Regions from separate parts of the Planococcus sp. 11815 genome, predicted to be linked through region 2. Evidence: a T-box and tRNA genes for the amino acid it is inferred to sense, from the RefSeq annotation. Region 2 holds a T-box; the other holds one or more tRNA genes.
What was found. The T-box of region 2 lies ahead of ileS (isoleucine--tRNA ligase). A T-box ahead of a tRNA ligase gene usually reads a tRNA of that ligase, here a tRNA-Ile.
Positions count from the first base shown of each region.

Region 1: it encodes a tRNA-Ile, which carries the amino acid that the T-box ahead of ileS (isoleucine--tRNA ligase) is inferred to sense. The anticodon was not compared.

Region 1 is NZ_CP096991.1:1,232,033-1,247,359, reverse strand. Features, by position in the region: gene menC (o-succinylbenzoate synthase) at 1-710, opposite strand, end outside; gene M1Q06_RS06415 (o-succinylbenzoate--CoA ligase) at 701-2,131, opposite strand; gene menB (1,4-dihydroxy-2-naphthoyl-CoA synthase) at 2,224-3,045, opposite strand; gene menH (2-succinyl-6-hydroxy-2,4-cyclohexadiene-1-carboxylate synthase) at 3,047-3,868, opposite strand; gene menD (2-succinyl-5-enolpyruvyl-6-hydroxy-3-cyclohexene-1-carboxylic-acid synthase) at 3,865-5,562, opposite strand; gene M1Q06_RS06395 (isochorismate synthase) at 5,549-6,940, opposite strand; gene M1Q06_RS06390 (1,4-dihydroxy-2-naphthoate polyprenyltransferase) at 7,101-8,015, shown strand; gene M1Q06_RS06385 (DMT family transporter) at 8,154-9,134, shown strand; tRNA gene M1Q06_RS06380 (tRNA-Glu) at 9,147-9,218, opposite strand; tRNA gene M1Q06_RS06375 (tRNA-Ser) at 9,225-9,316, opposite strand; tRNA gene M1Q06_RS06370 (tRNA-Asn) at 9,321-9,395, opposite strand; tRNA gene M1Q06_RS06365 (tRNA-Ile) at 9,400-9,476, opposite strand; tRNA gene M1Q06_RS06360 (tRNA-Gly) at 9,482-9,555, opposite strand; tRNA gene M1Q06_RS06355 (tRNA-Phe) at 9,560-9,635, opposite strand; tRNA gene M1Q06_RS06350 (tRNA-Asp) at 9,651-9,726, opposite strand; tRNA gene M1Q06_RS06345 (tRNA-Met) at 9,730-9,806, opposite strand; tRNA gene M1Q06_RS06340 (tRNA-Ser) at 9,849-9,941, opposite strand; tRNA gene M1Q06_RS06335 (tRNA-Ile) at 9,957-10,033, opposite strand; tRNA gene M1Q06_RS06330 (tRNA-Met) at 10,042-10,115, opposite strand; tRNA gene M1Q06_RS06325 (tRNA-Ala) at 10,137-10,212, opposite strand; tRNA gene M1Q06_RS06320 (tRNA-Pro) at 10,219-10,295, opposite strand; tRNA gene M1Q06_RS06315 (tRNA-Arg) at 10,321-10,397, opposite strand; tRNA gene M1Q06_RS06310 (tRNA-Leu) at 10,423-10,511, opposite strand; tRNA gene M1Q06_RS06305 (tRNA-Gly) at 10,535-10,609, opposite strand; tRNA gene M1Q06_RS06300 (tRNA-Leu) at 10,611-10,695, opposite strand; tRNA gene M1Q06_RS06295 (tRNA-Lys) at 10,717-10,792, opposite strand; tRNA gene M1Q06_RS06290 (tRNA-Thr) at 10,802-10,877, opposite strand; tRNA gene M1Q06_RS06285 (tRNA-Val) at 10,890-10,965, opposite strand; rRNA gene rrf (5S ribosomal RNA) at 10,974-11,089, opposite strand; rRNA gene M1Q06_RS06275 (23S ribosomal RNA) at 11,225-14,157, opposite strand; rRNA gene M1Q06_RS06270 (16S ribosomal RNA) at 14,348-15,327, opposite strand, start outside.
Region 2 is NZ_CP096991.1:2,052,919-2,068,245, reverse strand. Features, by position in the region: gene M1Q06_RS10545 (penicillin-binding protein) at 1-27, shown strand, start outside; gene mraY (phospho-N-acetylmuramoyl-pentapeptide-transferase) at 64-1,032, shown strand; gene murD (UDP-N-acetylmuramoyl-L-alanine--D-glutamate ligase) at 1,033-2,397, shown strand; gene M1Q06_RS10530 (cell division protein FtsQ/DivIB) at 2,416-3,198, shown strand; gene M1Q06_RS10525 (DUF881 domain-containing protein) at 3,176-3,913, shown strand; gene M1Q06_RS10520 (DUF881 domain-containing protein) at 3,916-4,632, shown strand; gene M1Q06_RS10515 (small basic family protein) at 4,635-4,997, shown strand; gene ftsA (cell division protein FtsA) at 5,102-6,391, shown strand; gene ftsZ (cell division protein FtsZ) at 6,450-7,640, shown strand; gene M1Q06_RS10500 (YggS family pyridoxal phosphate-dependent enzyme) at 7,840-8,511, shown strand; gene M1Q06_RS10495 (cell division protein SepF) at 8,508-9,011, shown strand; gene M1Q06_RS10490 (YggT family protein) at 9,030-9,293, shown strand; gene M1Q06_RS10485 (RNA-binding protein) at 9,446-10,231, shown strand; gene M1Q06_RS10480 (DivIVA domain-containing protein) at 10,321-10,848, shown strand; T-box leader at 10,898-11,106, shown strand; gene ileS (isoleucine--tRNA ligase) at 11,150-13,912, shown strand; gene lspA (signal peptidase II) at 14,017-14,490, shown strand; gene M1Q06_RS10465 (RluA family pseudouridine synthase) at 14,490-15,327, shown strand, end outside.

The sequences.
Region 1 (15,327 bases), 820 kb from region 2:
AGGCAAATCGGCGTCGTCATTTTTGAATGTGCAGCACTATGGGCATCCCACTCCTGTTCGCTATAGGGCTGCTCGATCAATGCAAAACCGGCCTGGTCAAATGCCAGCAGCTCTTCCAATGCCCGCCCTGAAAAACTGCCATTGGCATCGGCATAGAACGAAATCTCTGGATTGGCCGCAACCAAGCTTTTCAATAAAGCCGCATCGGTATCAGGTGAAATTTTCAGTTTGATGCGCCGATAACCTCTGCTGATCGCTGCTTTTACGTTGGGTGCCAGTTCATCACCTTCTCCTGCAACAACCACACCTGCAGGGATTGTTTTCCGAACTCCCCCGACAAATTCATAGAGCGGCACACCTTGTCGCTTGGCGAATAAATCCCATACAGCCATTTCCATAGCGGCTTTAGCCATATGATTGCCTTTTACTTTGGAAAATAATCTTTCCAGCTCTGTCGGATGCTCCAAACGTTCATTCAACAATAGCGGAGCCAGCACCTGTTCCATCACAAAGCGGCTGCCCGTTACGGTCTCTTCGGTATACCAAGGCGTATCAAAAGCAACACATTCACCGTAGCCCTCTCTCCTTTCAGCGTCCCGGACGATCACTATCGTCACTTCCCGCTCTTGTACTTTCTGCAAGACAGTGATAAAAGGCTGGTTCAAAGGCTGCTTTACTTTATGGAATTCAATACCGGCAATTAAAGCCATGTCTTCAATTCCCTTCTGAGCAGTTTATTCGACGCATTCCTTGGCAACGCATCCACCATACGGAACAGTTTCGGCACTTTATAGCCGGCCAGCTGACCTCGGCAAAATTCCGCCAGCTCATCCAACACTTCAGGTTCATCTAGCACGACAAACGCCGCCGGCACTTCTCCCCATGTGCTGTCTGCCATTGCGCAAACCCCGGCTTCCCGGACGGATGGATGTGCCATCAAAACCTTCTCGATTTCTGCCGGATAAACATTCTCCCCGCCAGAAACAAGCAGATCCGAGCGCCTGTCAACGACGAATAAAAATCCTTCTGCGTCCACATAACCGATATCACCTGTTGCGAGCCAGCCGTCTTTTTGCACGGCCCGGTCTTTGAACTTGCCGATATAGCCAGGAGTCACTTGAGGCCCCTTGATGAGAATCTCTCCTGCTTCCCCTGTCTTTGCGCCGTCAATTTTTACTTGGTATAAAAATAGCGGCTTGCCGGCAGAACCGATCTTCATTTTCGCATCAGCCGGCTGCAAAGTTGTCGTCTGCGAAGACGTTTCGGTCATGCCGTAGGTTTGGAGCACTTGAATGCCATGCGCTTCCGCCCGCTGCAAATAAGACACCGGCACGGGGCCGCCCCCCGCCAGGATCTGCTTGAAGCGAGCTGAAACGCTCAGTTCGCGCTGCTCGATTTCCCGTAGCACTTGATCAAGCGTGACAGCGACCATCGAACTGTGCGTCACTTGCCCTTTGCACAATTCATCCGCACACACCGTGGCGTCGAATTTCTCGTAAAGCCGGACACCCATCCCGTATACGAGCGACCTCATCAAAATCGAGAATCCACTGATATGGAATAAAGGCACTGTGCACAACCAGAAATCGTCAGGCGACACACCCAAATTCAGCGCAGAAGACACTGCGCTTGAAAAATGGTTTTCAGCTGTCTGCCTGACCCCTTTTGGATTGCCCGTCGTACCCGAAGTATACATGATCGATATAGTCCGGTCTTTAACCCATTCCACCTTCAATTCAAAGTCCGCAGATGGCGCCTGTCTCAATTGTTCAAAAGAAACCGGCTGCGATGCTGCCACCTTCTCGCAGAGTTCACTAGTTGCAAATACCTGGTCCACCTTGGCATCTTCGATTTGGTAAGCAAGTTCCGCTCCAGCCAGCCGTTCATTAAGCATGACCATTTCACAGCCGATATGCAGGCAGCCGTACATGACAAAAACAGCTTCGGCATTCGATCTGGCGAGCAACGCCACACGCGAATGTTCCGTAATGCCAAAATGGGCCAGCTTGCCGGCATAATCGAGCGCTATTTTGTTCACTTCCCCAAACGTCCATTCATCCTCGCCGAACGATAAAGCCAATTGATTTCCCGTCAGGTAAGCACGCTGCGAAAGCCAATTCGGATATGTCATTTTCAAAATCCTTTCCTCAAGCAAGTTCATTTATTAGCCGTTGATTGAAAAAAAGCTGCCTCCGAAGAAGACAGCTCAATTCATTCATATAATCAAGGGAAACGTGGGAATTGACCGAAGTCCGGTTTGCGTTTTTCTTTAAACGCATCGCGGCCTTCTTTCGCTTCATCCGTTGTGTAATAAAGCAAAGTCGCGTCGCCAGCCATTTGCTGAAGTCCAGCAAGGCCGTCCGTATCGGCATTCATTGCCGCTTTGACGAAACGCAATGCAGTCGGGCTCATTTCGAGCATTTCCTCGCACCATTTCACGGTTTCATCTTCCAATTGCTCGTAAGGAACAACTGTGTTGACGAGGCCCATATCAAGCGCTTCCTGTGCATCGTATTGGCGGCACAAGTACCAGATTTCGCGTGCTTTCTTATGTCCAATGATGCGTGCCAAATAGCCGGAGCCATAACCTGCATCAAATGAACCGACACGCGGTCCAGTTTGGCCGAAGCGTGCGTTATCTGCAGCAATCGTCAAATCACAAACAACGTGAAGCACGTGTCCGCCGCCGATCGCGAATCCAGCAACCATTGCAACAACCGGTTTTGGAATGACGCGGATCAAACGCTGCAAGTCCAGGACGTTAAGGCGCGGAATTTCATCTTCCCCAACGTAGCCGCCATGTCCGCGGACGGATTGGTCTCCGCCTGAACAGAATGCTTTTTCGCCTTCGCCTGTCAAGACGATGACGCCGACATCCGAATTATCGCGCGCGCGTGAAAACGCGTCGATCAATTCATGGACCGTTTTCGGGCGGAATGCATTGCGTACTTCCGGACGGTTAATGGTGATTTTTGCAATCCCATTATATGTTTCGTATTTAATGTCTTCATATGTAAGTTCTGTAACCCATTGACGTGTTGACATACTAGTCCTCCTCATTAATTCCATTTAATCGTTCCATAACCATTGTAGCAAATTCAGCAGGTTTTTCCACATGAATCGCATGTCCCGCTGAAATGATGCAGTGTTCTGCGTTCGGCAATAATTCCTCCATCTCACGAGCGATGGCGCAAAACTTCGGATCCAGTTCTCCGGTCACCAGCAAAACTGGCATCTCCAATTCCGGCAAACAGTCCCAATAAGATCGCTGTGAACCTGTGCCCATGCCTTTCAAGCTATTCGCCAAACCTTGTGCAGTCTGTGCCAATCGTTCTTGTTTTACTTGCTGCCGCACATGTTCCGGCAATGATTTCTGGCTGTCGAACAACGGGATGTTCTCCCATTTCTCAACAAATTGCTCTAGTCCACCATCAACAATATTAGTGGCTAACTGCGCATCCCGTTCTCGCCGCTCTTCTCTTGCAGCTTCTGTTTTCAAGCCAGGTGAAGCACTTTCCAAAATAAGCTGGTCAATGCGATGTGGAAATTCACAAGTATAGGCAAGTGCTGTGCGACCGCCCATCGAATAGCCGAGCAATGTGAATTTCTCCAACTTCATTTCTTTGAAAATGTAATCAAGGTCATCCAGCTGCCGTTCCATCGCATAACGGCTTTCGTCTGCCGGGCTTTCTGTCTGGCCATGCCCAATCAAGTCGATCGCCACTATCCGATAGTCTCTCCAGTTTTCAATGGCCGTTTCCCATGTAGCAGTGCTGCCCGTAAAGCCGTGAAGCAAAACCAGGACAGGATGGGCTCTATCTCCCACTACCTCAATATGGTAGCGAACACCATTCGCTATCAATTTCATGTATTTAGCACCTCATCGAGCCGGTCCCACAATTTCCGGTGAACCGTTACGTTATTGGCGCGGTTTGTTGCCACTTCAATGATGCGCACCGGTTTGTCTTTCAGCGTTCTAAGCGCCGACTGCAATTCATCCACAGTCTCCGCAGAGAAATATTCCGCATCGTACATTTCAGCTGCTGCTTTGAACTGGATTCCTGTCGGCGTGCCGAAAAGTTCCTCGTAGTAGCGCTCTTCTTTCGACTGGGGCAAATAAGAGAATATCCCGCCTCCATCATTGTTCATGACAATGATCGTCATATCGGCAGCTTGCAGTTTCGATGCAAGCAAACCGTTCATATCATGCAGCAAAGCCAAATCACCGATCAATAGATAGCTAGGCCGTTTATTCGCTGCCTGGATCCCGAAAGCAGTCGATACCACTCCGTCTATGCCATTGGCGCCGCGGTTGGCATAAATCCGGACGTCCCGTTGCGTCACCTGGAAATACGTATCTGCATCCCGTATCGGCATACTGCTGCTCACAGTTAAATCACACCCATCGAGCTCATCAAAAAAGGCTTTCGCCAATACGCCTTCATCCAATTCTTGCTGGCAATGGATAGACATCGTCTCCTGCACCAATTCCCCTGCTTTTATCCATTGTTCGAGATACGGATTCGACGATTTCGCTTCCAAACTCAACTTCCATAGGGCAGAAGCATGCTGTTGGATGTGATGCGTGACAGCTGATTGCGGGTCTCTAAGCATCGGGCTTTCATCGAGCACGACATAACTCGCAGGCTCGGCTTTCCCTAAAAATAGGCTGAGCGGCTTGGATACAGGCTGAGGCCCAATCCTTACCACTACGTCCGGCGCTACACTGTCAGCAAATTTCTCGTTCTTCAGCAAGGCATCATAGGAATCGACGATGACATCCATTAGATCATCAGGTACATTCGAGCGTAGATTCGACAACGGATCGGCAAGCACTGGCCAACCGAGGCGGCGGATAAACTCCCATTGCTCCGATGAAACCAGAGCCGTATTTTCCCCAGCGATCAGCAAGCCCCGCGAATGGCTGAACACTCCTCGTAAAAATGCCGCAGCTTCATCATTCAGCTGCTGGCTGCTTTCAAAACGGTATAGTTCTCTTTTGCTTTCATAAGGCTGTTCGAAATCAATGCTAAGCGGTTCACGGAATGGCACATTCAAATGAACCGGTCCCTTTGGCGCGGTTTCAGCCATGGCTGCTGCACGCCCCAAATGGCGCTTCAAAAAGTCCAAACGGTTGCCCTGCTCCGGCAACGGCAAATCAGCTGACCACTTGACATGGGAGCCGAATAAATTGATCTGGTTAATCGCTTGCGGGGCCCCGACTTCACGAAGCTCATGCGGACGGTCTGCCGTCACGACCAAAAGTGGCACACGCGCATAATAGGCTTCGACAATCGCAGGGAAATAATTGGCTGCCGCAGTCCCTGATGTACAAATCAAAACAACTGGACTGTTCGAAGCTTTTGCCAAACCTAGTGCATAAAACGCAGCCGATCGTTCATCTATTTGCCGATACGTCTCTATCCCTTCCTGTTTCATGAAAGCATAGGCAAGAGGCGTCGAACGCGAACCCGGACTGATAACCGCCTTTTTCACCCCTGCATGTAACAGCGAATGTGTAAATGCCGAAACATATTCAGTTAAAAACTCACGATTCGTCATGCAAATTTCCTCCCAGCACACGAAGCATCGGGCGGAACTTCACCCATGTCTCATCATATTCGGCTTCTGGTGTAGAATCTGCCACAATGCCGCCGCCTGCGAATAAATACGCTTTATCTCCATCAAGCAAAGCGGAACGGATCGCCACAGCGAATTCACCATCGCCTTTTGCGTCGATCCAGCCGATCGGCGCTGCATAATATCCTCTATTCAGAGGTTCATAAGAGCGGATCAAGCTAAGTGCCTGTAACTTCGGTTCGCCGCCGAGTGCGGGTGTCGGATGTAGCGCTTCAACAAGATCCAGTAACGAACTGCCTTTTTTCAACTTGCCTTCCACCGGTGTATACAAATGTTGTATATCCCGAATTTTCATCAACTTAGGATTTTGCGGAATGCGCGGATCCGAACAATGCTCCTCGAACACGTCACCGATCATCTGGACAACATACTGATGTTCGGAACGATTTTTTGAATCATTTAATAAAGCTTGTCCCAGCGCTTCGTCCTGTTCAACGGATTGACCTCGTGGGGTAGAACCCGCCAAACAAGTAGACAATGCTCTTTGCTGCTCCACTTTAACCAGGCGCTCCGGAGTCGCTCCGAAAAAGAATTGTTCGCCAGCTTCCAGCCCGAACAAAAAGCTTTCTGGCTGTTCATTCGCTGCTTGGTAGAGGGCAGAAGCCGGTGCTAAAGCTTCCTTAAAGCGAAGTTCCAGCGCTCTTGCGATAACCACCTTATCGACTTCGCCTGCTTGGATTACGTCCGTCACTTTTTCGATGGACCGCATATACTCGTCTTTTTTCAGTTCCTTTTTGTCAGAAACTAGAGGTTTTTGGTACGCTTTTGGCTCTGAAACTTGCGCGCCATGAATTAGCCGGTCACGTTCTTTACGCAACACTTCAAAATCCATAAAGCTGTTTGGCTGCTTAGTAATCAAATGGACACTGACATACGCCTGCTCTCCCTTGATAATAAGCTGAAATGTCGGCACAGCAAAATAAGCCTGCGGGAAATTTCGCCACTCGCTCGGCTGATCATTCAAAGGATCAAATGAAAAACCGCCGAATAGCACTGGCTGAACGGCTGTTTCTTCATTCACCAATTGGGCACTCAGCGCTTTCCAGTCCTTCTGAATGCTGCTGAATCGTCCTTTATAATCGTCAGCCGTCAGCACATAAGCATGTCCCAGGCCCACCATCGTGAAGGACTTTTCACGATTCTGCCAAAACATGCGCTTACCTTCGTACTGTTCCTGCCCAGCTTCGAAAAATGCCAGAGCAGACATGGTCGATACTTCAATTGTTTCTGTATAGAAGCGATAGCCGCTGAAGCGATTCGCTTCCATTTGTTCAGTTGATGAATACGATTGTGAATTCACCGGATTACCTCCGTTTACTGCAGCTTCAATTCACTGCGATACATTTTATCTCTACCTTCTATCATACCCCTTTCTCCGGAATTCAGCACAACATATGCTGTAAATCTCTGCGTTTTGAAGTACAATATAGGTTGGAAAGAAATGAATAGGAGAGATAGAAATGACACATTCCATACAAGCTGATAGTGGATGGCGCGTCTGGTGGCAGCTCACCCGGCCCCATACTTTAACGGCATCTTTTGCCCCAGTATTCCTAGGGACAATGATTGCAATCCATTATACCGCTTTAAATTGGGCGCTGTTCTTAGCCATGCTGATCGCAAGCCTACTGATTCAAGCAGCAACCAATATGTTCAATGAATACTATGACTACGCCAGAGGGCTCGATACTGAAGAATCCGTTGGCATTGGAGGCGCTATCGTCCGGAATGGTGTTTCACCGAAAACCGTTCTGGTTCTGGCATTTCTGCTTTACGCTATCTCTGCTGTATTAGGGCTTTATATTGCAGCTTCTACCAGTTGGTGGCTATTGGCGGTTGGTGGCATTGGTATGCTAGTCGGTTATTTTTATACCGGTGGGCCATACCCGATTGCTTACACGCCATTAGGTGAATTGTTTTCAGGATTGTTCATGGGCTTCCTCATAGTAATCGTCGCTTTTTATATCCAAGCAGAAACGATCACCTCCACCGCTGTTATGTTAGCTGTACCCAGCACATTGCTCGTAGCAGCAATTATGATGGCCAATAACATCCGCGATATGGTCGGAGATAAAAAAAGCGGGCGGCGCACTTTAGCGATCCTAGCCGGCCGACCGGCTGCAGTAACAACTTTCATGTGGTTCTTTATTTTGTCTTATGCTTGGATTATTTTATTGGTGTTGCTCGGTATTGTTACACCCTGGGCTTTATTGGTGCTACTAAGTGTTATTAAGCCCCTGAAAGTAATTATGACTTTTAAGCGCTACACTGAGCCTCTACAAGTAATGCCTGCCATGAAAGACACGGGAATCACGAACACTTTGTTCAGCTTCCTGCTAGCAATCGGTCTACTAGTAGATTATTTTTTATCTTAAATACCTAAAAGCTGATGGCTCATTGCCATCAGCTTTTTATTATTGAAATAGCTATGAGAAGTCTCATTTAAAATAAGAGTGGTGAAAATTTCTCGGTTGCGATATATTGTATCTAATATATTTTAAAGGGGTTTTCCTATGAAACCAATTTTATTAGGTCTTGCAGGAGCAATGTTTTTTGCAGTCACATTTATTGTTAATGCATTAATGGAGGCACAAGGAGGCCATTGGGTATGGAGCGCGTCCCTGCGTTACCTATTTATGATTCCTTTCCTCTTATTAATTGTCATGCTTAGGGGAAACTTGCTTCCGCTCCTCCACGAAATGAAAAAACATAAGGTGAAATGGTTATTGTGGAGTTTCATAGGATTCGGTCTTTTTTACGCTCCCTTGTGTTTTGCAGCAGCATATTCCCCAGGATGGCTAATAGCCGGAACTTGGCAATTTACAATCATCGCTGGAACTTTACTGGCACCTCTTTTTTTAGTTAAAATTCATGTATCCGGCCAAACTATTATGCATAGACAACACATTCCGATCAAAGGCTTATTGTTTTCAACGATTATTTTAGCTGGGATAGCCCTTCTTCAACTTGACCACTTAACTAATGTTACTATTTCCACGTTGCTACTCGGGTTAATACCCGTTTTGATAGCAGCTTTTGCCTACCCACTTGGAAATCGGAAAATGATGGAGGTTTGCGAAGGTCGTCTAGATGCATATCAACGCGTGCTTGGAATGACGATTGCCAGTCTCCCGCTTTGGTTGGTTCTCTCTATTTATGGTTTCTCGACAACTGGGTTGCCTTCTAACTCTCAAATTTATCAATCTTTGATAGTTGCCATCAGTTCAGGAGTAGTAGCGACTGTTCTATTCTTTATGGCGACCGATATGGTCAGAAACAACATGTCAAAGCTTGCTGCAGTTGAAGCCACGCAATCTATGGAAGTTATATTTGCATTAATAGGTGAATTTTTTCTTTTAAGCATCGCATTTCCTTCCCCAATAGCATTAATTGGCTTAACCATGGTAATACTAGGAATGGCAATACACAGTTTCGCTTCACACAATGAACAAAAATTAGAAAAAGAAAAAAGCGTCATGCATATGAATGCATGACGCTTTTTAATATGACCCCTACGGGATTCGAACCCGTGTTACCGCCGTGAAAGGGCGGTGTCTTAACCGCTTGACCAAGGGGCCAAATACTGGCGGAGAAGGAGGGATTTGAACCCTCGCGCCGGTGTTACCGACCTACACCCTTAGCAGGGGCGCCTCTTCAGCCACTTGAGTACTTCCCCAGTATGGCTCCGAAGGTAGGACTCGAACCTACGACCATCGCATTAACAGTGCGGTGCTCTACCACTGAGCTACTTCGGAACAATGGTGGGCCTAAGTGGACTCGAACCACCGACCTCACGCTTATCAGGCGTGCGCTCTAACCAGCTGAGCTATAGGCCCATTATTGGAGCGGGTGAAGGGAATCGAACCCTCATCATCAGCTTGGAAGGCTGAGGTTTTACCACTAAACTACACCCGCAATATGGTGGGTCAGGACGGAATCGAACCGCCGACACTTAGAGCTTCAATCTAATGCTCTACCGACTGAGCTACTGACCCACATATTTATAAAAATGGCGGTCCCGACCGGGATCGAACCGGCGATCTCCTGCGTGACAGGCAGGCATGTTAACCGCTACACCACGGGACCATTTGGTTGCGGGGGCAGGATTTGAACCTGCGACCTTTGGGTTATGAGCCCAACGAGCTACCGAACTGCTCCACCCCGCGATAATTATATTGAAGAAAAATTGTCCACACATTTTTTAAAGATGGAGGAGGAAGAGGGATTCGAACCCCCGCGGGATTTGACTCCCCTGTCGGTTTTCAAGACCGATCCCTTCAGCCAAACTTGGGTATTCCTCCGTGATAAATATTAAATGGTGGACCTTGCAGGACTCGAACCTGCGACCGGACGGTTATGAGCCGTCTGCTCTAACCAACTGAGCTAAAGGTCCTAAAAAAGTGGCGGCAGAGGGGATCGAACCCCCGACCTTACGGGTATGAACCGTACGCTCTAGCCAGCTGAGCTACGCCGCCAGGATCTTTAAATTGTATAGTTGGTGGAGCCTAGCGGGATCGAACCGCTGACCTCCTGCGTGCAAGGCAGGCGCTCTCCCAGCTGAGCTAAGGCCCCATAAAGTGGTCGGGAAGACAGGATTCGAACCTGCGACCCCTTGGTCCCAAACCAAGTGCTCTACCAAGCTGAGCTACTTCCCGACTAAATAGGATGATGACAAAAATATGGCGCGCCCGAGAGGACTCGAACCTCTAACCGCTTGATTCGTAGTCAAGTACTCTATCCAATTGAGCTACGGGCGCATAATATAAAATTTGATAAAACAGTTGGTGCCGAGGACCGGAATCGAACCGGTACGGTAGTCACCTACCGCAGGATTTTAAGTCCTGTGCGTCTGCCAGTTCCGCCACCCCGGCGGGGCATTGGACAGATAAAAAATTGGAGCGGAAGACGGGGGTCGAACCCGCGACCTCCACCTTGGCAAGGTGGCGTTCTACCACTGAACTACTTCCGCTTGGTGCGGGTGAAGGGAGTCGAACCCCCACGCCCGAAGGCGCTAGATCCTAAGTCTAGTGCGTCTGCCAGTTCCGCCACACCCGCGTGGCAATTATGAAATTAAAATGGTGAGCCATGAAGGATTCGAACCTTCGACCCTCTGATTAAAAGTCAGATGCTCTACCAACTGAGCTAATGGCTCAAACATGAGTGGTGCCGGAGAAAGGACTTGAACCCTCAACCTACTGATTACAAGTCAGTTGCTCTACCAGTTGAGCTACTCCGGCATGGAGTAAAAATGGTGGAGGATGACGGGATCGAACCGCCGACCCTCTGCTTGTAAGGCAGATGCTCTCCCAGCTGAGCTAATCCTCCGTATGTATGCCCAGCGACGTCCTACTCTCACAGGGGGAAACCCCCAACTACCATCGGCGCAAAAGAGCTTAACTTCCGTGTTCGGGATGGGAACGGGTGTGGCCTCTTTGCCATCATCACTGGACTATAAGGTTTTTGAAAGACAAGTCTTATTATACCAACTCTGGCGAGTTTTACAAGTCTTTTTTTTGCCCGGAGGCAAAAATTCTTGTTCTTTCAAAACCGGATAAATCGACATTGGAAACGCATGTTCAGTTTGTTGGTTAAGTCCTCGATCGATTAGTATTCGTCAGCTGCACGTGTCGCCACGCTTCCACCCCGAACCTATCTACCTCATCGTCTTTGAGGGATCTTACTTGCTTGCGCAATGGGAAATCTCATCTTGAGGGGGGCTTCGTGCTTAGATGCTTTCAGCACTTATCCCGGCCACACATAGCTACCCAGCGATGCTCTTGGCAGAACAACTGGTACACCAGCGGTGTGTCCATCCCGGTCCTCTCGTACTAAGGACAGCTCCTCTCAAATTTCCTGCGCCCGCGACGGATAGGGACCGAACTGTCTCACGACGTTCTGAACCCAGCTCGCGTACCGCTTTAATGGGCGAACAGCCCAACCCTTGGGACCGACTACAGCCCCAGGATGCGATGAGCCGACATCGAGGTGCCAAACCTCCCCGTCGATGTGGACTCTTGGGGGAGATAAGCCTGTTATCCCCGGGGTAGCTTTTATCCGTTGAGCGATGGCCCTTCCATGCGGAACCACCGGATCACTAAGTCCGTCTTTCGACCCTGCTCGACCTGTCCGTCTCGCAGTCAAGCTCCCTTGTGCCTTTACACTCTGCGAATGATTTCCAACCATTCTGAGGGAACCTTTGAGCGCCTCCGTTACTCTTTAGGAGGCGACCGCCCCAGTCAAACTGCCCGCCTGACACTGTCTCCCAAGCCGCTAAGGCTTGTGGGTTAGAAGTTCAATACAACCAGGGTAGTATCCCACCGACGCCTCCCCCGAAGCTGGCGCTCCGGGTTCTCTGGCTCCTACCTATCCTGTACAAGTTGCACCAAAATTCAATATCAGGTTACAGTAAAGCTCCACGGGGTCTTTCCGTCCTGTCGCGGGTAACCTGCATCTTCACAGGTACTATAATTTCACCGAGTCTCTCGTTGAGACAGTGCCCAGATCGTTACGCCTTTCGTGCGGGTCGGAACTTACCCGACAAGGAATTTCGCTACCTTAGGACCGTTATAGTTACGGCCGCCGTTTACTGGGGCTTCGGTTCGCACCTTCGCTTGCGCTAAGCACTCCCCTTAACCTTCCAGCACCGGGCAGGCGTCAGCCCCTATACGTCACCTTACGGTTTTGCAGAGACCTGTGTTTTTGCTAAACAGTCGCCTGGGCCTATTCACTGCGGCTCTCTCGGGCTTTAACACCCTACCAGAGCACCCCTTCTCCCGAAGTTACGGGGTCATTTTGCCGAGTTCCTTAACGAGAGTTCACTCGCTCACCTTAGAATTCTCTTCTCGCCTACCTGTGTCGGTTTGCGGTACGGGCACCTCCCGCCTCGCTAGAGGCTTTTCTTGGCAGTGTGAAATCAGGGACTCTGAGGTTAAACCTCTTGCCATCACTGCTTGATGTACATAGAAACGGGATTTGCCTCGTTTCTCATCTCACAACTTGGACGTGCACAACCAACGGCACGCTCACCCTATCCTTCTGCGTCCCCCCATTACTCAAACGGCGGGGAGGTGGTACAGGAATATCAACCTGTTGTCCATCGTCTACGCCTATCGGCCTCGACTTAGGTCCCGACTAACCCTGAGCGGACGAGCCTTCCTCAGGAAACCTTAGGCATTCGGTGGACGGGATTCTCACCCGTCTTTCGTTACTCATACCGGCATTCTCACTTCTAAGCGCTCCACCAGTCCTTCCGGTCTGACTTCAACGCCCTTAGAACGCTCTCCTACCACGGACATCTACGATGTCCATCCACAGCTTCGGTAATCCGTTTAGCCCCGGTACATTTTCGGCGCAGTGTCACTCGACCAGTGAGCTATTACGCACTCTTTAAATGATGGCTGCTTCTAAGCCAACATCCTGGTTGTCTAAGCAACGCCACATCCTTTTCCACTTAACGGATATTTGGGGACCTTAGCTGGTGGTCTGGGCTGTTTCCCTCTTGACTACGGATCTTATCACTCGCAGTCTGACTCCCAAGCATAAATCACTGGCATTCGGAGTTTGTCTGAATTCGGTAACCCGGGATGGGCCCCTAGTCCAAACAGTGCTCTACCTCCAGGATTCTCTTCTTGAGGCTAGCCCTAAAGCTATTTCGGAGAGAACCAGCTATCTCCAGGTTCGATTGGAATTTCTCCGCTACCCACACCTCATCCCCGCACTTTTCAACGTGCGTGGGTTCGGGCCTCCAGTAAGTGTTACCTTACCTTCACCCTGGACATGGGTAGATCACCTGGTTTCGGGTCTACAACTGCATACTCACTCGCCCTATTCAGACTCGCTTTCGCTGCGGCTCCGGCTTCTCACCTTAACCTTGCATGCAATCGTAACTCGCCGGTTCATTCTACAAAAGGCACGCTATCACCCATTAACGGGCTCTAACTACTTGTAGGCACACGGTTTCAGGATCTATTTCACTCCCCTTCCGGGGTGCTTTTCACCTTTCCCTCACGGTACTGGTTCACTATCGGTCACTAGGGAGTATTTAGCCTTGGGAGATGGTCCTCCCGGATTCCGACGGAATTTCTCGTGTTCCGCCGTACTCAGGATCCACTCTGGAGGGAACGAACTTTCAGCTACGGGGCTATTACCCTATCTTGCGGACCGTTCCAGGTCGCTTCGCTTAATCCGTTCCTTTGTAACTCCGTATAGAGTGTCCTACAACCCCAGAAGGCAAGCCTTCTGGTTTGGGCTGATCCCGTTTCGCTCGCCGCTACTTGGGGAATCGCATTTGCTTTCTCTTCCTTCAGGTACTTAGATGTTTCAGTTCCCTGAGTCTGCCTTCTCATGTGCTATGTATTCACACATGGATACTGCTCCATTACGAACAGTGGGTTTCCCCATTCGGAAATCCCCGGATCCCAGCTCACTTACAGCTCCCCGAGGCATATCGGTGTTAGTGCCGTCCTTCTTCGGCTCCTAGTGCCAAGGCATCCACCGTGCGCCCTTATTAACTTAACCACTGAATGGTCAAAAAAAATAAGTTGATCGCAAAGCGATCACGCTACTTGATGCTTGTTTCTTAATCAATGTCGATCTATCCAGTTTTCAAAGAACAAGTTTGAAAGTCAATCCTTGCGGAGTGAACCTTCAAAACTGAACGCAAAACGTCAACCCGATTCGTGAGAATCGGTTCCGATATTATCCTTAGAAAGGAGGTGATCCAGCCGCACCTTCCGATACGGCTACCTTGTTACGACTTCACCCCAATCATCTGTCCCACCTTCGGCGGCTGGCTCCCGTAAGGGTTACCCCACCGACTTCGGGTGTTACAAACTCTCGTGGTGTGACGGGCGGTGTGTACAAGGCCCGGGAACGTATTCACCGCGGCATGCTGATCCGCGATTACTAGCGATTCCGGCTTCATGCAGGCGAGTTGCAGCCTGCAATCCGAACTGAGAACGGTTTTCTGGGATTGGCTCCCCCTCGCGGGTTTGCAGCCCTTTGTACCGTCCATTGTAGCACGTGTGTAGCCCAGGTCATAAGGGGCATGATGATTTGACGTCATCCCCACCTTCCTCCGGTTTGTCACCGGCAGTCACCTTAGAGTGCCCAACTGAATGCTGGCAACTAAGATCAAGGGTTGCGCTCGTTGCGGGACTTAACCCAACATCTCACGACACGAGCTGACGACAACCATGCACCACCTGTCACCGCTGTCCCCGAAGGGAAAGCCTAGTCTCCTAGGCGGTCAGCGGGATGTCAAGACCTGGTAAGGTTCTTCGCGTTGCTTCGAATTAAACCACATGCTCCACCGCTTGTGCGGGCCCCCGTCAATTCCTTTGAGTTTCAGCCTTGCGGCCGTACTCCCCAGGCGGAGTGCTTAATGCGTTAGCTGCAGCACTAAGGGGCGGAAACCCCCTAACACTTAGCACTCATCGTTTACGGCGTGGACTACCAGGGTATCTAATCCTGTTTGCTCCCCACGCTTTCGCGCCTCAGCGTCAGTTACAGACCAGAAAGTCGCCTTCGCCACTGGTGTTCCTCCACATCTCTACGCATTTCACCGCTACACGTGGAATTCCACTTTCCTCTTCTGCACTCAAGTCCCCCAGTTTCCAATGACCCTCCACGGTTGAGCCGTGGGCTTTCACATCAGACTTAAAGGACCGCCTGCGCGCGCTTTACGCC
Region 2 (15,327 bases):
ACGGAACAACCTGTGAATAATGAATAAATGAACGAGTGTACTCGTCTTTAAAGGAGCTCTATTATGGAAGGTATAAATATATTTGGATTTGGGATTGCATTGGTCATGACCGTTGCATTGATGCCAGTATTCATCCCACTATTGAAACGCATGAAATTCGGGCAAAGCATCCGTGAGGAAGGCCCGCAATCCCATTTGAAAAAAACAGGGACACCAACGATGGGCGGATTAGTATTCCTTATTTCCATCATCGTCACGGTCCTATTGGTCGCCGCTTTCAATGGTGAATTGACAACGCCAGTGGTCATTTTGCTGATTGTTCTATTCGGTTACGGATTGATCGGATTTTTGGATGACTTCATCAAAGTGGTGCTCAAGCGCAATCTTGGGCTGACGTCACTGCAGAAATTGCTGGCGCAAATTGTCATTGCCGTTTTGTCGTTCTTTTTACTGCGCGCAAACGGCTTTGATACGGCACTCGGCATTCCCTTTACGGATGTATCCATCGAACTTGGTTGGGTATATGTCTTGTTCATCGTGTTCTGGTTGGTCGGCTTCTCAAACGCCGTCAATTTGACGGATGGTCTTGACGGGCTGGTCGCTGGAACGGCATCCATCGCTTTTGCTGCATTCGGCATATTGGCGATCGTCCAGCAGGAAACCGGGATTGCCTTGTTCACGTTTGCTGTTGCAGGCGGGCTGATCGGATTCCTCGTTTTCAACAAATACCCGGCAAAAGTATTCATGGGCGATACAGGTTCCTTGGCTCTTGGCGGTGCACTTGCCATGGTTTCGATCCTACTGAAACAGGAATTGCTCTTGCTCTTGATCGGTTTGGTGTTCGTCATTGAAACCGCTTCGGTCATTTTGCAGGTCGGAAGTTTTAAACTACGGAAAAAACGCATATTCAAAATGAGCCCGATCCATCATCATTTTGAATTGAGCGGCTGGTCTGAATGGAAAGTAGTCACCGTATTTTGGGGTGTCGGCTTCATCAGCGCTGCGATTGCCGTTTTATTGGAGGTCATGTAAATGAAAGATTTGCCGCAACTGCATCAAAAGAAAGTGCTTGTGCTCGGATTGGCGAAGAGCGGTTTTACCGCTGCACGCCTTTTACATAAACTCGGGGCTTTCGTGACGGTCAATGATTCCAAGCCCTTTGAAGAAAACCCTGAAGCCCAGGAACTATTGAATTTGGGTGTCACGGTCATTTGCGGGCGTCACCCGGAAGATTTATTGGATGAAGGTTTTGAGCTGGTCATCAAGAATCCGGGGATTCCTTATCGCAACCACCTGATCCAGAAAGCATTGGAAAAAGGCATCCCGGTATGGACCGAAATCGAACTGGCTTACCGCATCAGCGAAGCGCCGTTTATCGGCATCACGGGGTCGAACGGCAAAACCACGACGACGACTTTGTTATTCCATATGCTCAATCAAGATGGTAAATCACCGCTTATTGCGGGGAATATCGGCACAGTGGCAAGCGGAGTGGCAGAAAAAGCGACAGCTGACCACGTTATTGTCACAGAACTTTCTTCATTCCAACTAAAAGGGACGGAATCGTTCCGCCCGCATATCTCGATTATCACCAATTTATATGAAGCGCATCTTGATTATCATGGATCGCTGGAAGACTATATCGGATCGAAAAAGAAAATCACGGAAAACCAGACGGCTGATGATTATTTCATTTACAATGCCGACCAGCAAATGCTCGTGGACCATGCCAAGACTGTTAAAGCACAAGGCATTCCTTTCACCTTGAAAGGCCGCACCGAAGAAAGCATCAGCGCAGACAGCGACTATATTTATTGGCAAGGCGAACCGCTGATCGAGCGCAAGCGGATCATGCTGGCAGGTGAGCATAATCTTGAGAACATTTTGTCCGCCACTGCGGCAATGCTTCTTTCAGGAGGAACGAAAGAAACCATCATTCGCGTATTGACTTCTTTCACTGGGGTTAAGCACCGTTCCCAATTCGTTGGGGAATGGCAAGGAAGACGGTTCTATAACGATTCAAAGGCAACGAATGAACTTGCCACCAAGAGTGCGCTGGAAGCTTTCAACGACAACATCATTTTGCTTGCGGGGGGACTGGAGCGCCAGCATTCCCTAGAAGAATTGCGTCCCTATATGGACCGCGTGAAAGTGCTCGTCACTTTCGGCGAGACGGCAGACCGTTTTGCTGAATTTGCAGGAAGCTGCCATGTCCCGACGGTCATCAAAGCTGGATTGATGGACGACGCGGTCGAAAAGGCGGTCAGCCACTCCTCTGCGGAGGATACAATCCTATTGTCTCCTGCTTGTGCGAGCTGGGATCAATACGAAAGTTTTGAAGTCCGTGGCGATGCGTTCATCGAAGCGGTACGGAAATATACAGAAGCGAACGAATAAGGCGAAGGAGCGGCGGATATGGACAAAGTTATAGACATCGAAGAACGCATACCAACGCTCCGGGAGCGGCGCAGAAAAAGGTCGAACCGCAAGTTTGCGGCATTATTGACCGTTTTCGTTTCGTTGCTGTTCATTCTTTTATACAGCCAGTCCACTTACAGCGAAATCCGCGACATCAAAGTCACAGGTGCTGAATTGTTCGATGGCGAGAGTTATAAGCAGGCCAGCACTTTGGCTGTGGGGGAATCGATGTGGTCATTTGACAGCGGGGAGATCGAACAAGAAATCGAATCGCTAGAGTGGGTTGAATCGGCAACTGTCGAAAAGAAATGGCTGAGCTCTGTTGAAATCGAAATCGAGGAATTTGTCGAGATGGGGTATTTGGACCAAGGCAATAGCTATCAGGTGGTCTTGTCGAATGGCGTCGTGCTCAATCAGCCAATCAGCGTTGTGGAAGGACCGATCTTTTCGAATTTCGAAGATGAAGCGAAACGGGAAGCGCTGATTGAACAATTGGTCAAAACCGACCCGGAAGTGCAGAATCTCATCTCGCAAGTTATTTTGGATACAGAACAGGAACGTGCGGATTACATCACAATCTATATGAATGACGGAAACGAAATCAAGGCGATTTTATCGACTTTAGCAGAGAAGATAAATTATTATCCGTCTGTTACCGCTCAATTAGAAGACCGCAAAGGCATCATCGACATGGAAGTGGGCATCTATTTCCGTTCCTATAACGATGTGTTTGGATTGGCGGAAGCGGGTGAGGAACTTGAAAATGTCGAAGAACAATGACCGCAAAAGCATCAGCAAGTCGATCATCTTCTCGCTCGTTTTCTTAGTTCTCGGGTTTCTCATGGCCTATTCCTATAGTTTATCGAACCAGCGGGAAGCGGAAAATGATTTTACGGGAGCCAGCTTTTTCGAGCAAAAAGAACAATACCGGAAAGAATTAATCGAACAGCAAGAGCGTAATAAAGAATTACGCGCAGAGTTGGATGATAAGCAAAAAGCCGTCCAGGAATTCGAACGGTCAGTGGTGGATGGCGAGGAAAACTATACGGCATACGCCCGGGAAGCAGAAGAATTGAGACGCTTCCTCGGGCTTGTTCCGGTTAAAGGGCAAGGCTTGAAAGTGACTCTCGAGGACGGCGAGTACACGGCTGACCATGTGAACCCGAACGATTATATTGTCCACGAAAGCCATGTGTTTCAAGTAATCAACGAACTCTATATTTCAGGAGCCGAGGCGATTGCGGTGAATGGCCAGCGGATTCACGGCAATTCCCATATAGTTTGTACAGGCCCTGTCATTACAGTCGATGGCATCCAGCATCCTGCGCCTTTTACCATCGAAGCGATTGGGAGTCCGGAAGTATTGGCTGCCTCCATGCAGCTGTCAGGCGGCGTCCAGGACCAGCTCGTCAACGATAACATCATTGTAACGCTTGATTCAGGGCAAGCCATCCGCATGCCGGCACTTTTGTCGGAGTTGGATACAGGGGGATGACGATGAAAAAACGCATTACTGGCCGTTTTACGGTCATTCTTTTTGTCATCGGTTTTATGACTGCAACACAATACAATACTGTGAATACGGATGACAGCCGGGATTCCCGGGATACATGGGAAATCCGTCAGCAATTATCGCGGGAAAAGCAACTTCATTCGGAATTGCTGTCGGAAATCAGCCTACTGGATGAGACACTCGGCAAGTATAGCGATGAAGCGACTCAAGATCCGGAGGCGGTTTTGAAAGAGACGGTCGAAGATTTGCGGATCACTGCCGGCCTTTCGCAAATGAGCGGGCCGGGAATTGAACTCGAGATCAGCCCTTCGCTTGAAGCGATTGCGCTAGGAACCGAAATAACAGAAATTCCACCGGATTTATTGATCCGCTTGGTGAATGAAATCAACCGCTTTGACGGCATCGAGCTGGCGATTGCTGGGGAGCGTGTCATCAACACGACCGCGATACGCGATATCAATGGCTACACCACAGTGAATACTGAGCCTATCTCGACGCCACCGTTTGTGATTACTATTACGGCAACGAGCATGGAAGAAGCACGGAAACTTTCTAGTTATTTAACGGCTTCTGCAATTCACGATGATTTTTACATAGACGATTTGACGATCACTATTTCGGAGCCGCAGGAAGAATTGACGCTGCCGGCTTTCGATGAAGAAATCAACATAGATCATCTTCAAGCCGAGGAGGGGGAGTAGGAATGTGGATATCGATTCTTGGATTGCTGTTGGGCATTTCGCTCGGCTTGTTGACAGATATCCAAATACCGCCTGAATATGCCAGTTATTTGTCAATAGCAGTGCTGGCTTCACTGGATACGCTGTTCGGTGGTATACGGGCCCACTTGCAGCAAGTTTACGATGATAAAGTGTTCGTTTCAGGTTTTTTCTTTAATATCGTACTGGCTGCAGGCCTCGCTTTTCTCGGCGTCCATTTAGGTGTAGATTTGTATTTGGCAGCCATTTTCGCGTTCGGTGTGCGGCTATTCCAGAATATAGCGGTGATTCGCCGCATTCTGCTTGCGAAATGGGCCGAAAAAAAGAAGCTTGGTGAGGCAAATTGACGAATTGCAGGAAAATTTTCTAAGTTTCGCTATTTTACTTAGACAAGGTGTGTATTTTACAATAGAATGTAATGTAGAGAAGTTTTATAAGGAGGTGCCACGAGTTGAGTCAATCAGAATTATATGTAAGTTTGGATATCGGGTCTTCCTCCGTCAAAGTATTGATCGGGGAAATGACCAATAAATCGTTGCACGTCATCGGCGTTGGCAACGTCAAATCTAATGGAATCAAAAAAGGTGCGATTGTTGATATAGATGCAACTGTCCAGTCCATTAAAAAAGCTGTCGATCAGGCAGAGCGCATGATCGGCAAAGAAATCCATGAAGTCGTGCTGGGAATTCCAGCCAACCAAGTGGCATTACAGCCGGTTAAGGGAATCGTTGCAGTAAACAGCGAGAACCGTGAAATCACGGATGAAGATTTGGAACGCGTTTTGGAAGCGGCACAAGTCATGTCGATCCCGCCAGAACGTGAGCTAGTCAACATCATTCCTGAAGAATATGTCGTCGACCACTTAGGCGAGATCAAAGACCCTAGAGGCATGATCGGCATCCGCCTTGAAATGGATGGTACAATGGTGACGACTTCGAAAACGGTCTTGCACAATGTGCTTCGCTGTGTTGAGCGTGCTGGCCTCGAAATCCGTGAGATTTATGTCCAGCCTCTAGTAGCCGGAAGCTATGCGTTGACGGAAGATGAAAAGAACCACGGAACGGCCTGTATCGATATCGGCGGTGGATCAACTTCAATCGCAGTATTCCGCGATGGCCACTTGCGTGCGGCATCCGTCATTCCAGTGGGCGGGGATCACGTAACGAAAGATTTGTCGATCGTTTTGAAAACGCCGACAGAGCAGGCTGAAAAAATCAAGCTCGAACATGGCCACGCATTCTTCGACGATGCTTCAGAAGAAGAAGTATTCGAAGTGCCGGTGATCGGTTCGGACTCAAGAGAACAATACAGCCAAAAATACATATCTGAAATAATCGGAGTTCGCATGGAAGAACTTTTCGAATTGATTTTGGATGAGTTATATCGCCTCGGCGTCGATGAGCTGCCTGGTGGTGTCGTATTGACAGGCGGAATGGCCAAAATGGATGGCCTTCCAGAACTGGCAAGAAGCATTCTCCAAACGCGTGTGCGCCTGTTCACGCCTGAATTCATCGGAGTTCGCGAGCCGCAGTATACAACAGCGGTCGGATTGATCCAATACGCTTACGCAGAAGATTTGTTCTACGGAAACGTCGGCCATAGTTCAGCAGCAGCACATTCGCAGAAACCTGAGTATGTGGAGCAGCAGCCGAAAAAGCAGAAGCAGCCGAAACAACCGAAACAGGATAACGAAGGTGTCGTAAGCAAAGCCAAAAAAATGTTTGATCGTTTTTTTGAATAAAATCATCATTGTGTCCGGCTTATGTTCAAAAGCTGAGCAATCTTAGGAGGAAAAAAGAATGTTGGAATTTGATACAAATATCGATGCATTAGCCGTAATTAAAGTCATTGGTGTCGGTGGCGGCGGAAACAACGCAGTCAACCGGATGATCGAACATGGAGTTCAAGGGGTGGAATTCATCGCTGTTAACACAGACGCGCAAGCCTTGAACCTTTCGAAAGCGGAAACACGCCTGCAAATCGGCGGAAAATTGACGCGCGGCCTTGGCGCTGGCGCTAACCCGGATGTCGGGAAAAAAGCAGCAGAAGAAAGCAAAGAACAGATCGAAGAAGCTTTGCGTGGAGCCGATATGGTCTTCGTCACTGCCGGTATGGGTGGGGGCACTGGTACGGGTGCGGCACCTGTCATCGCAGGCATCGCCAAAGAACTTGGCGCTTTGACAGTTGGCGTTGTTACTCGCCCGTTCACATTCGAAGGACGCAAGCGTTCGACTCAGGCTATCGGCGGAATCGCGACGATGAAAGAGTCAGTCGATACATTGATTGTTATCCCGAACGACCGCCTACTTGAAATCGTCGACAAAAATACGCCGATGCTAGAAGCATTCCGTGAAGCGGATAATGTTCTTCGCCAAGGTGTACAAGGCATCTCTGACTTGATCGCAGTTCCTGGTCTTATCAACCTTGACTTTGCCGATGTGAAAACGATCATGTCGAACAAAGGATCAGCACTTATGGGCATTGGTGTCTCTTCTGGAGAAAACCGTGCTGCCGAAGCAGCGAAAAAAGCTGTATCGAGCCCATTGCTTGAAGTATCTGTCGATGGGGCGAAAGGCGTCTTGATGAACATTACAGGCGGTTCGAACTTGAGCTTGTATGAAGTGCAAGAAGCAGCCGATATCGTCGCTTCCGCTTCTGATGAAGAAGTGAACATGATCTTCGGTTCCGTTATCAACGACAACTTGAAAGATGAAATCGTCGTTACGGTTATTGCTACTGGATTCAACGAAGAACAATTGAACCCTGCTGGACGTGCACCACGCGGATCTGGATTGAACGCAAACCGTATCCAATCGATCCAGCAGCAAAACCCGGCTCCTTCCATTCGTGAAGCACGCCGCGAAGAACAGTCCCAGCGCCGCGAAGAACAAACTCCTTATTACAACCAGGAGCCTCAGCGCCAGGATAAGCAAAGTGAAGATGCGTTGGACATTCCGACATTCCTTCGCAACAGACAAAAACGCCGTTAATACGAAAGCAGCTGCCAATTTGGCAGCTGCTTTTTTGTTTTTGGAAGGCTGTAGAATTTCTTTTAACGGCGGTTGCCACGGTTCCTTCATAATTTTGTTGAAAAATGGGCGGCTTTATTGTTTTAATGCCAGGCTGAATTGATAAATCAGCTTCGGCTTGGTACAATAAAGTGAACTTCTATAGAAAAGTTGTGAGCAGATGAAAGCGATTAAACCGAAGTTTGAAGAAATGGCCCATACATTAAATCAAATCCATAGCGGCATTGAAATCGTCGCAGTCACAAAACAAGTCGGAATCGATAGAACCCAGGAAGCCGTCGATGCGGGCATCCGCCATCTCGGTGAAAACCGTCCGGAAGGCCTCAAGATGAAGCATGGGGAGATAAAAGGCGATGTCGTTTGGCATTATATCGGTACGCTTCAGTCGCGGAAAGTCAAGGAAGTGATCGGTCTGATCGATTATCTTCATTCGCTGGATCGACTGAGCCTGGCGAAAGAAATCCAAAAACGTGCCGATAAGCCAGTCAATTGCTTTATCCAAGTCAATGTTTCCGGCGAAGATTCCAAGAGCGGCTTTTCTGCTGAGGAAGTTCCCGCATTTATCGAATCCCTAAAGGATTTCGATAAAGTGCATGTGGTCGGTTTGATGACCATGGCCCCGAACACAGAAGATGAAGCTTTATTGAGAGCGACTTTTAAAGGTTTGAAAGACTTGCAGCTGCAAATCGCAGCGAACAACTGGGAGCACGCCCCTTGCACAGAATTGTCGATGGGCATGTCCAATGATTACCTGATTGCGGCTGAAGAAGGCGCGACGTTCGTTCGCGTCGGGACCGCATTGGTAGGGTCGGAAAGTGAGGCGGAAAGATGAGCATGAAAGATAAATTCAAGAATTTCTTTTATCTGGACGAGTACGAGGAAGAGCCCGTCCAGGAAGAACGCAAGCAGCGGCCCGTGCAGCGTTATGAGAAGCCTGCCCCGGCAGCTGCCGAACAGCCGCAGAAGAAAGCACCGAAAGCACCAAAGCCAGTGAAAGAACGCCGTGAGAATTTGGAGGAACCTACCGTGCAGAATTTAGTCAATTTGCAGAATTCATCTGCTTCTTCATCGAAAGTCAGTTTGGCGGAACCGCGCGTCTATGCGGAAGCGCAGGACATTGCAGAAAGCTTGAAAACAAAACAGGCCGTCGTGGTCAACTTGCAGCGCATTGAACGGGACCAAGGCCTTCGGATCATCGATTTCCTGAGCGGCACTGTCTATGCACTAGGTGGGGACATTCAACGTATCGGGACGGACATTTTCCTATGCGTGCCGGACACGGTCGAAGTGGATGGCGCCATCTCCGATTATTATCACGACGATCAACAATAGAAAGGTGCTAAAAATCGAATGTATCTTCTTGTAAATTTATTATTGAGCGCTATTAACATCTACTTTTATATCCTGATTATCAGCGTCTTCATGAGCTGGGTGCCGAGCATCAAGGAATCTGCATTCGGTCAGATGATCTCCCGGATTACCGATCCTTATTTGGATATTTTTCGCCGCTTCATCCCGCCGATCGGCATGATCGATATCTCGCCGATTGTGGCTATTTTCACATTAAGTCTCGCAAGCCAAGGAATCATTACATTGGCTGAGTACCTTCTCTGATAAGAAGCTGAATAAAGAACAGCTGATATAGGAAGACGGAGAATCCATTTCTCTGTCTTTTTTATTTGCGGCAAACTGCGAAAGGGTTTTTCTGCTGTTTGTAGAATGCTTGTTAAACAAAGAACGAATCCAAGAACCGGAGGGAACGGCCTATGGAAGAGATATTCCAGCATTTTCGCAAAGACGAACAACAATTTATCGAGCAGGCATCGGACTGGCTGCGAGATGTAGAAGATATGTATGCGCCGAAGCTCACCGATTTTCTGGACCCGCGCCAGCGCTTTATCGTCAAATCGCTGATCGGCGGCAGGGAAGTGGAAATGGCTGCTTCCGGCTTGTTCAGCCAGGCAGAGCGGCAGCGCGTCTTGCTGCATCCTTCATATTACGTTCCGGAAGAAAGTGATTTCCAAGTGACTATGTTCGAGCTGCGCTACCCTGTGAAATTCGTTACCTTGAAGCATCCCGACATTCTCGGCGCACTCATGTCGCTCGGTTTGGAACGGGGGAAATTTGGGGATATCCGGATCGGTGAAGGCACCGTGCAGCTCGCAGTGATGGAGGAAATAGCGCCGTATTTGCGCGCCAATTTTATCAGCGCCGGCAAAGTGAAAGTCCAGCTCGAAGAAGTGACCGACCCCGCCGACTATCTCCCGGTCATCGAGGAGTGGACGGAAGAGGCGCATACGGTCAGTTCGCTGCGGCTCGACACGGTCATGAGCTCGGTCTATAAGATTTCCCGCCAGAAAGCAGCCGCATTGATCGGCGGCGGTAAAGTGAAAGTCAATTGGACAGCACAAGAAAGTGTCTCGTTTGAACTGCACGAATCCGATTTGATTTCAGCGAGAGGGCTCGGTCGCGTGCAAATCATCGCAATCGAAGGACGAACGAAAAAGGACAAGATCCGCCTGCAGGTCGGCAAATTGGAACTGAAAAAATAAAACACCTGCGAATGTGGTGAATATTACTGAAATTTCTCGCCATGACAGGTATAATGAGTGTAAACATGCAGAGAGTAAGGAGAGATACGATGCCTTTATCACCATTAGATATACATAATAAAGAGTTCAGCCGCGCATTCCGCGGTTATCAAGAAGATGAGGTCAATGAATTCCTCGAGCAGATCATGAAAGATTACGAAAAAGTCATTAAAGAACGGACTGAAATGGAAGAGCGCATGAAATCCACGGATGAGCGCATGGGCCATTTCACCAATCTGGAAACGACTTTGCAAAAATCGATCTTCGTCGCTCAGGAAGCGTCAGAAGAAGTCCGCCGCAACGCCCAGAAAGAAGCGGATTTGATCGTTCAGGAAGCGGAGAAGAATGCAGACCGCATCGTCAATGAATCTTTGGCGAAAGCGCGCCGCATCGCGACCGAAATCGAAGAGTTGAAAAAGCAGTCGAAGATTTTCCGCAATCGTTTCAAGATGCTTGTGGAAGCGCAGCTTGATTTGATTGAAACGGAAGACTGGAACACATTGCTTGAATACGACTTGGACACGGAAAACCTTGACCAGATCGAGAAGAACGAAGCGGAAAGCGCGGCGAAGGAATAAGCCCGCTCTTGACTGAGGCCCATTCTGCTTCTATAATTACGACATACTTACAAACGCATTGATGGAGACAGTACAAAACGGAAATCCGATCGAGCGAGCCGGGGGCGGTGGAAGCCTGGCGCGGGTCCGTCTTGGAAAATCACTCCTGAGCTGGACCGGTGAACGCAAGTAACCGGGCCCGTCCCCGCCACGTTACGGTGTAGAGTTGGCAGCGCACAGCTGCAACAAGGGTGGTACCGCGAGCTTCTCGTCCCTTTCCAGGGATGGGGGCTTTTTATTATGCTTACAGGAGGAATGGAAAATGGATTATAAAGATACATTATTGATGCCAAAAACCGAGTTTCCGATGCGCGGCAATTTGCCGAACCGGGAACCTGAAATGCAAAAGAAATGGGAAGAAATGGACATCTATAAAAAAGTCCAGGACCGGACAAAAGGCCGTCCGTTCTTCGTGCTTCATGACGGGCCGCCATATGCGAACGGCGACCTTCACATGGGACACGCTTTGAACAAAGTATTGAAGGACATGATCGTCCGCTCGCGCAGCATGATGGGCTTCCACGCCCCTTATGTCCCAGGCTGGGATACACACGGTTTGCCGATCGAGCAGGCATTGACCAATAAAGGCGTGAACCGCAAAGAATTGTCACTCGCGGAATTCCGCAAGCTATGTGAGGAATACGCATACGAACAGATCGACAGCCAGCGTTCACAATTCAAACGGATCGGCGTACGCGGTGACTGGGAAAACCCATATGTTACATTGAAGCCTTCTTATGAAGCGCGCCAAATCGAAGTATTCGGCAAAATGGCCAATAAAGGCTATATCTATAAAGGCTTGAAGCCGGTTTACTGGTCCCCATCCAGTGAATCGTCGCTTGCTGAAGCGGAGATCGAGTATCACGATAAAAAATCACCATCGATCTATGTATCCTTCCGTGTTACAGACGGAAAAGGCGTTTTGGATGAAGGCGTCAAGCTGGTCATCTGGACGACGACGCCTTGGACGATCCCTGCCAACCTCGGAATCTCCGTTCATGCGGATCTGGATTACGTGGAAGTCTCTCACGGCGGTTCAAAGTTCGTCGTTGCGAAAGATTTGCTAGAAGAAGTGGCAAAAGAGCTGGAATGGGCGGATTATGAAGTGGTCCGCACAGTGAAAGGCCAGGAACTGGAGTATATCCAGGCGAAACACCCATTGTATGACCGTACGTCACTCGTCATGCTTGGCGACCATGTTACGACCGATTCCGGTACAGGTTGTGTCCATACCGCTCCTGGACACGGGGAAGATGACTTCTTGATCGGCAAAAAATATGGTTTGGATGTATTGTGTCCAGTCGATGAGCGCGGCGTCATGACAGAAGAAGCGCCAGGATTTGCGGGCGAGTTTTACGACAAAGCGAATAAATCGATCACTGAAGCATTAGATGAAGCAGGCGCACTAGAAGCCTTGTCGTTCATCACCCACTCGTACCCTCATGACTGGCGTACGAAAAAACCGGTCATCTACCGTGCGACTGCGCAATGGTTCGTATCGATCGATGCGTTCCGCGACCAAATCTTAAAAGCAATCGATGAGACATCGTTCACTCCGGCATGGGGCGAAACACGTCTTTACAATATGCTGCGCGACCGTGGCGACTGGAACATCTCCCGCCAGCGCGTATGGGGCGTCCCGATTCCGGTATTTTATGCGGAAAACGGCGATCCGGTTATTACAGAAGAAACGATTGCGCATATCGCCGAGCTATTCCGCGAGCACGGATCGAACATCTGGTTCGAGCGCACGGCAGCGGAATTATTGCCGGAAGGCTTTACGCACCCGAGCAGCCCGAACGGCATCTTTACGAAAGAAATGGACATCATGGACGTTTGGTTCGATTCCGGTTCGTCCCATCAGGCAGTGCTCGATGAGCGCGAAGACCTTCAATACCCGGCTGACCTTTATCTCGAAGGCTCTGACCAATACCGCGGCTGGTTCAACTCATCGCTTACGACGAGCGTCGCCATCAACGGCATCGCTCCGTATAAAGGAGTATTGAGCCACGGCTTTACATTGGACGGCAATGGCCGCAAAATGAGTAAATCGCTTGGCAACGTCATTGTGCCGGCAAAAGTCATGAACCAAATGGGAGCGGACATCCTGCGCCTATGGGTTTCTTCTGTCGACTATACAGCGGATGTGCGCGTATCGGATGATAACTTTAAGCAAGTATCTGAAGTGTACCGCAAAATCCGCAACACGCTGAAATTCCTTCACGGCAACTTGGCTGATTTCGATGAAACAAAAGACCGTGTAGCGTTTGAAGACATGCGTGAAATGGACCAGTACATGGTCATGAAATTGAATAAATTGATCGAAACAGCGACTAAAGGCTATGAGAATTATGAATTCGCATCTGTCTATTTGGCATTGAACAGTTATTGCGCCAATGATCTCAGCTCGTTTTATCTCGATGTCGCAAAAGACGTCGTCTATATCGAACGCGCTGACCATCCGCACCGCCGCGCGATGCAGACAGTGATGTTCGACAGCTTGATGGCACTCGTCAAGCTTGCATCCCCAATCTTGCCGCATACAGCGGATGAAATGTGGTCGTATCTGGAAGCCGCTTCAGAAGAAAGCGTCCAGTTAACCGACTTCCCAGAAGTAGTAGAGCGTCCTGAATTCAAGGATCTTGAAGCGAAATGGAGCCGTTTCATGGACGTCCGTGACGATGTCTTGAAAGCTTTGGAAGAAGCGCGTGCTGCGAAAACGATCGGGAAATCGCTTGAAGCGAAAGTAACGGTCTATGCAAGTGACGAGTTGGCGAACTTATTGCCAGCTATCGATTCCAATCTCGCGCAATTGTTCATCGTTTCCGAATATGAATTCGGCGGAGCGAGAGAACAAGCGCCGGAAAATGCGCTTTCACTCGATGAAGTATCAGTCATCGTAGAAAAAGCACAAGGTGAGAAATGCGGCCGTTGCTGGACGATCTCCAAGCATGTCGGCGAATCGGAAGCACATCCTGAGCTTTGCCCACGTTGTGCAGAAGTCGTTGAAATCGAATACGCTTAAGTTTGAACGGTCCGAAAGCCGGTTATCCGGTTTTCGGACTTTTTTCTTTTTTCGCCCGCTCTGTGTTAAAATGAATAGACTGATGAATGACGGAGGAAATACAAGTGATTTATTATGGGATTGCTCTACTAATTATTGCATTGGATCAATGGACCAAATGGCTGGTCGTCAAAAATATGGAGCTCGGGGAACGGATTCCTGTGCTCGAACCGTATCTGGGATGGCTTTCCCACCGCAATCGCGGCGCGGCTTGGGGAATGTTAGAAGGGCAGATGTGGCTATTTGCCATCATCACTGTCGTAGTGATCGTGGCGATTCTGTATTATTTCCATAAGCATGCTGGAGGGCAGCCGCTGTTTCAATTAGCGCTGATGGTGCTACTAGGAGGCGCGATCGGTAATTTCATCGACCGGATGTACCGCGGGGAAGTGGTCGATTTTGTCGATGTGCTGATTCCAGTAATCAATTATGATTTTCCGATCTTCAATGTAGCGGATGCTGCATTGACCATTGGTGTCGTCTTAATGGTCATTTACGTGATCATGGATGAAAAACAACAAAAGAAAAAGGTGTCTTAATGGAAGAACTGACGATAAACATTACAGAAGAACAAAAAGGCGAGCGGATCGATAAAGTGATCTCTGCCATCGATGAGGAATGGTCGCGTTCGCAGATCAGCAATTGGGTCAAAGATGGCCATATCAAAGTAAATGGTGAAACGGTGAAGCCGAATTACAAAGTGCGTTTGGAAGATGAGATCCTCATCACGCCGCCACTATTGGAAGAATTGGATGCAGAACCGGAAAACCTGAACCTTGATATCGTTTATGAAGATGAAGACGTGCTCGTCGTCAACAAACCGAAAGGCATGGTCGTCCACCCGGCTCCAGGACATGCGAGCGGGACGCTCGTCAACGGCCTCATGTACCATTGCACCGATCTTTCGGGCATCAATGGCATCGTGCGCCCGGGAATCGTCCACCGTATCGATAAAGATACTTCTGGCTTATTGATGGTCGCGAAAAACGATCTCGCCCATGCATCTTTAGTGGATCAATTGGTCGAAAAATCGGTGACGCGCAAATACATCGCACTTGTCCACGGGCATATCGCCCACGACAAAGGCACGATTGATGCCCCAATCGCTAGAGACCCGAAAGAGCGCCAGAAGATGGCTGTTGTCGATAAAGGCAAGCATGCGGTGACTCATTTCACCGTTCTTGAGCGTTTCGGCGATTTCACATTAGTGGAATGCCGGCTTGAAACGGGACGCACGCATCAAATCCGTGTCCATATGCGCTATATCGGCTTCCCGCTTGTCGGAGACCCGAAATACGGACCGAGAAAAACGATGGATATCGGCGGTCAGGCCTTGCATGCTGGCGTCATCGGCTTTATCCATCCGCGAACGAAAG